DNA from 2 places in the Floccifex sp. genome. Region 1 is predicted to be linked to the other one. Evidence: a T-box and tRNA genes for the amino acid it is inferred to sense, from the RefSeq annotation. Region 1 holds a T-box; the other holds one or more tRNA genes.
The links. A T-box is a leader RNA that pairs with one kind of tRNA and senses whether it is charged. The one in region 1 lies ahead of metG (methionine--tRNA ligase), so its partner is inferred to be a tRNA-Met.
Positions count from the first base shown of each region.

Region 1 (3,422 bases):
AATGTTGTTTGGATATTTATTTAAAACTGCTGGTATTGTTGCTTGGTGGTTATTAAATGGAATTGTATCTTTAGTTATGCCTAACCAACAAACCATTGTGGATGTTATTTTAGGACTTCATCTAGTCTATGAACCAGAAGTGAATATTTGTTTTGAACAAGCAAAACAAGAACAAGAAATTTGTCCAATTGATCTTCATATTCGCTCAAATTATAGCGACGATGGATATTATGATGTTGAGGAAATTTTCAAACAAGCAAAAGAATTAGGATTAGAAACCATTTCAATTACAGATCATAACTGTGCAAGACAAAATGCGGCTGCTTTACGATTTGCCAGTCTTTATGGAATTCAATATATTCCAGGTGTGGAATTAGATGCCCAGTATGGTGATTTAAGAGTACGTGTATTAGGATATTACATTGATTGGGAACATGAAATTTTTGATGCCTTAGAAAGAGCTTCTTTAAAACGTGAAAAAGAAAATTCACTTCTTCGTGTCAAAAAATTTGAAGAATATTCAGGGGTATCGATTGATGTTAATTCATTAATGGAAACAAGTCGTTTCCAAACCATTACGGCTACAGATATAACAAATATGGTATTCAATAATGAACGTGTGCGTTCACTTTCATTTGTGAAAAAATACATTGATTCAACTGATAATATAAATGAAGCTATGAAACAATTTAAATTCCATATCTTTGGAAAAGGTGGTCCTTGTTACGTTAAAGGAAATTATCCACGTTTAGAAGATGTAATCAAAGCGATTCATATTTCCGGTGGTATTTGTGTTTTAGCTAGTTGGCATATGGATTATATTGATGATGAAACAATTCAAAAGATTGTTGACAAAGGAATTGATGGAATTGAATGTTTCTCACCATGTGTTCAAGAAGAAACAATTTCATCGTTATTGAAGATTGCGATGAATAATAAATTATTGATTTCTTGTGGTTCAGATTATCATGGACCAACAAAACAAGATCGTCATTTAGGACAAACACATTGTCCTGAAAAAGGACTTCAATTAGTAAGAATATTGACAAATCAAGCAAATTAAGGTTGAAACAAGATTTGAATTTATCGTATAATACTAAAGCGAAGATAAGAAGAGTATTATTTCTGTTTGATTGTAGAGAGCGAATGTGTGGTGAAAATTCGTATCAAAGGAAGTAAGAATATGGACTTTGAGCTTCTTTTTCGAATAATTAGAAAAAGACGTTGCTGGCGTTAACAGATTGAGGCATACACTGAGTGTATGTGAACTAAGGTGGTACCGCGAACTTTCGTCCTTGGATGAAAGTTTTTTTATTTTAGGAGGAAAAAAATGGAAAATAAAGGACCTTATTATTTAACAACCGCAATTGCCTATGCTTCAGGGCGACCTCATATTGGAAATACATATGAAATTATTTTATCCGATGCAATTGCTAGATTTAAAAGAGCCCAAGGATATGATGTTTTCTTTCAAACAGGAACAGATGAACATGGAATAAAAATTGAAGAAAAAGCAAAAGCTGCAGGAATTACACCTAAAGAATATGTTGATGATGCTGCTGCCAAAATTAAATCAAACTGGGATTTAATGAATGTAAGCTATGATTATTTCATTCGTACAACAGATGAACAACACGAAAAACAAGTACAAAAGATTTTCAAAAAATTATATGACCAAGGGGATATCTATAAAGGATATTACGAAGGAATGTATTGTACACCTTGTGAAAGTTTCTGGACAGAATCACAATTAGTAGATGGATGTTGTCCAGATTGTGGACGCCCTGTTAAACCAGCTAAAGAAGAAGCTTATTTCTTTAATATGCAAAAATATGCAGATCGTTTAATGCAATATATTGATGAACACCCTGATTTTATTCAACCAGAATCAAGAAAAAATGAAATGATTAACAACTTTATTAAACCAGGACTACAAGATTTATGCGTTTCTCGTACTTCATTTACTTGGGGTGTACCAGTTGATTTTGATGATAAACATGTTGTTTATGTATGGATTGATGCTTTATCAAACTATATCACTTCACTTGGATATGATGCAGAAGGTAATAGTTCGGAAATGTATAAAAAATATTGGCCAGGAACTCATATTATTGGAAAAGATATTTTACGTTTCCATACGATTATTTGGCCTATTATCTTAATGGCACTTGGAGAACCACTTCCTGAAAAAGTATTTGCGCATCCTTGGTTATTGATTGGTGACGGCAAAATGTCTAAATCAAAGGGAAATGTAATTTATGCAGAAGATTTAGTAGAACACTTTGGTGTAGATGCAGTTCGTTATTATTGTTTACATGAAATGCCATATGCACAAGATGGAACAATTACATGGGAATTAGTTATCGAACGTATTAACTCGGATTTAGCTAATATCTTAGGAAACTTAGTTCAACGTACAATTTCAATGTCAAATAAATATTTTGATGGTGTCATCACAAATCCAAATGTATGTGAAAGCGTTGATGATGAATTAAAAGAAATGGCAACAAGTGCTTTAGCTAAAGTCACTAAGAAAATGGATGAATTCAGAGTAGGAGATGCCCTAGATGAAATTTTTGCAGTATTAAGAAGAACAAATAAATACATTGATGAAACTACGCCATGGGCGCTTGCAAAAGATGAAGATAAGAAAGATCGTTTAGCAACTGTTTTATATAATTTATTAGAATCCATTCGTATTTGTGCTGTATTACTTCATAGTTTCTTACCAGAAACAGCGGATAAAATCTTAGATATGATTGGTACTCAAGCCCGTGATTTTGATACAGTTGAAACATTTGGTCAATTAGAAGTAAATGGTAAAGTATGTGAAAGTCCTAAACCATTGTTTGCTCGTATTGATGAGAAAAAATTCATGGAAGAGTTCAATAAACAAAAGGAACAACCTAAAAAAGAAGAACCAAAAATCTCTATTGATGATTTTTCGAAAGTGGAATTAAAAGTAGGAACTGTCTTAAAATGTGAAAAACATCCTAAAGCAGATCGTCTATTGGTATTCCAAATTGATTTTGGAGACGAAACAAGACAAATTATCAGTGGAATTGCCAAATTCTATAAACCAGAAGAAATGGTTGGAAAACAAGTTGTGGCTGTAACTAACTTAGAACCAACTACGATTCGTGGCTTAGAATCAAATGGTATGATTTTAAGTGCTGATGGTGGTAAGAAGAGTTTATGTGTAGTTTCACCAGAAAAAGAAATGAAAAATGGATCAAAAGTTTGTTAGGAAATGAACGAAAAACAAAAGTTATTTAAAAACCAGCTTCAATTAGCTGGTTTAGGCGTTGTGATTGGTGTATTTGGTCTCATTGAGAAAAATACACCTTGCATCGTGATTGGAGCTTGTATCTTTCTTTATGGGCTTTTCAGACTATTATTCTTTAAAAAGTTATTTAATAAAA
Region 1 covers NZ_JBJEEX010000115.1:35,158-38,579, reverse strand. Annotated here, with positions in the region: gene ACI313_RS06880 (PHP domain-containing protein) at 1-1,063, shown strand, start outside; T-box leader at 1,096-1,300, shown strand; gene metG (methionine--tRNA ligase) at 1,331-3,247, shown strand; gene ACI313_RS06870 (hypothetical protein) at 3,251-3,422, shown strand, end outside.

Region 2 (3,422 bases), on a different contig from region 1:
GATGAATATCGTAAATACGGAGATGAATTGTTGTATGTGAATGAAAAGAATATTCAATGCACAATTAAAGCCATTAAAGAAAAATACAGTTCATATGATGAATTCTTAGAAAAAGAATATGGACTTGATGAAAATAAAAGAAATCAATTAATTTCAATTTATTGTGAATAAGGAAGTACAATGAGCATTTTAGAAAATTGGCCCCATGGAATTATTGTCTTTCGTATTTTAATTGCCACAATTTGTGGTGCTTTAATTGGATCTGAAAGAACAAGTCGAAATAAAGGAGCAGGATTAAGAACCCATGCGATTTTATCATTAGGAGCTTGTCTAATAATGTGCTTATCAAAATATGGATTTACTGATTTAGCAACAAACGGAGATCCAGCTCGATTGGCTGCCCAAATTGTCAGTGGAATCGGATTTTTAGGAGCCGGTGTTATTTATGTACGACATGGATCTGTTTCAGGTCTTACCACAGCAGCTGGAATTTGGACGACATCTGCTATTGGTATGTGTATAGGAGCTGGTTTATATGATGTTGGAATCTTAGCCACTTGTATGATTTTATTTATTCAAATGTTGTTTCATAAAGGGAAGATTGTAAAGATGGCTCACTCATCGATTATGATTCAAATTGAAACTAAAAATCAAAAGGAATTACTACAAGATCTACAAAGTGTATTTGATTCAATGGATGTGCAAATTCAAGACTATAAAATTGTGAAAACACAATCTGATTCAATTTTATTTGAATTTGAAGGATTAGCACCACGTAAATTTAATAAAGAAACATTATTTTCAAAAATATTAGATAAAGACTATGTAATTTCATTGGAAAGTTAGGGATTCGTAAAAACGAATCCTATTTTTTTATCTGATTTATGAATAGAAGAATACATTAAGTATAAACATTATTTTACCAAACACATCGTAAATGCAATGATATTAGCTTTTCTAGTTTCAATCATTGGATTTTGATAAGTGGTTTCTATTTTTTTCATAAAAATGTTCTTCTGCTTTAACAAATATATTTAAGTTCTTACACTGATAATGAAAATTCTTTAGTAATAATATCTGTTATGAGAAAATCTTTTTTTATAAGTTTCCTTAAGAATTATTTTATGATACAGATATAATCATTTTTTTACTCATTTATTGTTTATTACTCTTATTAAACCTCCATACAATAGAACTGGAACAACAAATAGCATATGTTAAATTTGTTAAAAAGTCAGGTTCATTTATATGGATCATAACCCAAAAAGTCAAAGGAATACTTACTATAAACAATATGATATTCTTCACTTTATTAGAAAAAGATTTTTTGGTTAGCCAACACATAAGTGCAACTATAACAATAATGACACCAATAATGTAGGCTAGCGTTTCAAATATACCATAAATCATAATATTTTAATTAATCAGGTAGCGAGCATTTGATAAGTAGTTTCTTGGGCAAAAATTGATACAGTTCCTAAGTTATTAAAGATTCCTACACACGTACAAAAAGTTAATAAAGATGTAAAGATTTTTTTCATAAATTTGTTCTTCCTTTATCACTACATATTTAATATACATCAAAGCATCTTTGAATAAATTAACTGACAATTATGTTTTTATTAAGAAATCTTAAAGATAATTAACGTTTATTAATTTAAACCATTTAATACAAAAAAATGAACCTCTATTGAGGTTCGATTAAAATTATTTTTAAATACAAAAAAGCCTTTAGGCTAACCTAAAGGCAATCTCTGATATAAGTGGTGGTCCCAGCCGGAATTGAACCAGCGACACACGGATTTTCAGTCCGTTGCTCTACCAACTGAGCTATGAGACCATAAAAAATGGTTGCGGGAGAAGGATTTGAACCAACGACCTCCGGGTTATGAGCCCGACGAGCTACCAGACTGCTCTATCCCGCGATATAAAAGATGGCGGAGAAGCTGGGATTCGAACCCAGGCGCCGCTTGCACGACCTACCGGTTTTCAAGACCGGACCCTTCAGCCACTTGGGTACTTCTCCATGTGTGTTAAAATTTTGGTGGACCCTGCAGGACTCGAACCTGCGACCGATCGGTTATGAGCCGACTGCTCTGACCAACTGCGCTAAGGGTCCAAACAAGGTTGGTGGCTGGAGTGAGACTCGAACTCACGACCTTCCGGGTATGAACCGGATGCTCTAGCCAACTAAGCTACCCAGCCAGATGGTCGGGATGACAGGATTTGAACCTGCGACCCCTTGATCCCAAATCAAGTGCACTACCAAGCTGTGCTACATCCCGATGATGGCGCGCCCTGCAGGAATCGAACCCACAACCTTTTGATCCGTAGTCAAACGCTCTATCCAGTTGAGCTAAGGGCGCATCAATTAGTGCCTAAATAATATACCATGAGGTAAACATCTTTGCAAGCATAAATTTAAATTTTTTTTTATTTTTTTTAAAACTTTTTTAAATTAGTGCTTCCTTCATGATTATAGCACAAAAGAATACTAAAAAGCTATAAAAGCTTTCTAGTATTCTTTATTTTTAATGACATTAAAACTTGTTTTATATAATCCTATGAAAACAAGTACCATCACAATACTAATCACAATAATACTTAAATTAAATTGAATTAAAGGAACAATCGAAAAAATAACACAAATACAAATTGTTAATAAAATAGTCGCAATCTTACTCTTCTCGGCATCGTATTTTAAACGAAATGGAATCTGGAAACAAACCATTGTATATACAATAGGTAAACAACACAAAGAAACGAAGATAAAATCCATTGTGAATTTATTTTGAATCATCATTGCTACACTACAACCCACTACACCAATCAACCATCCTGTTACACAACAAATCAAACACAACAAGAATTTCTCTTGTACGTATTGTTTCTTTGTTGATGGAAGGGAAAATAGAAAAGGCATTCCATTATCAAATTGATCATAGCTAATGGTTCCGATGGCATTCGTTGATAAAATAAAAGCTAAATACATAACAGCTGTATAGGGAGACAATACATATAAATAAGCACTCACAAATAAAAGAAAAATACTATACAGTGCTTGTCCTTTCATAATTTCTAAATCTTTTATAAATAAACCTTTCATAGTCTTTCTCCTTTTATCATCATGGAAATAAAATCATCAAGGGTGTTGTTTTCAATCACAATCGATGGATAATTCTCAACATAGAATTGTTTTTGATTCGTTAATAAAGAATAACCATAGGCTTCTTTTTTACAACGTAAAATATAACTTGTATCTATTTTATGAAATTGATCTTCACTTACTTTTAATATGGCATAATCACTTAATAAAACATCCATGTCTTCATGAAGTAAAATACGACCATTATCAATCATATAAATCGTATCGCATAGATTTTCAATATCACTGGAAATATGGGTACTAATTAAAATCGCAT
Region 2 covers NZ_JBJEEX010000051.1:23,634-27,055, reverse strand. Annotated here, with positions in the region: gene ACI313_RS03255 (tyrosine-protein phosphatase) at 1-171, shown strand, start outside; gene ACI313_RS03250 (MgtC/SapB family protein) at 181-846, shown strand; tRNA gene ACI313_RS03245 (tRNA-Phe) at 1,765-1,840, opposite strand; tRNA gene ACI313_RS03240 (tRNA-Met) at 1,849-1,925, opposite strand; tRNA gene ACI313_RS03235 (tRNA-Ser) at 1,936-2,026, opposite strand; tRNA gene ACI313_RS03230 (tRNA-Ile) at 2,043-2,119, opposite strand; tRNA gene ACI313_RS03225 (tRNA-Met) at 2,129-2,205, opposite strand; tRNA gene ACI313_RS03220 (tRNA-Pro) at 2,209-2,285, opposite strand; tRNA gene ACI313_RS03215 (tRNA-Arg) at 2,290-2,366, opposite strand; gene ACI313_RS03210 (ABC-2 transporter permease) at 2,516-3,106, opposite strand; gene ACI313_RS03205 (ABC transporter ATP-binding protein) at 3,103-3,422, opposite strand, start outside.
Region 2: it has a tRNA-Met gene. The T-box ahead of metG (methionine--tRNA ligase) is inferred to sense a tRNA for this amino acid. The anticodon was not compared.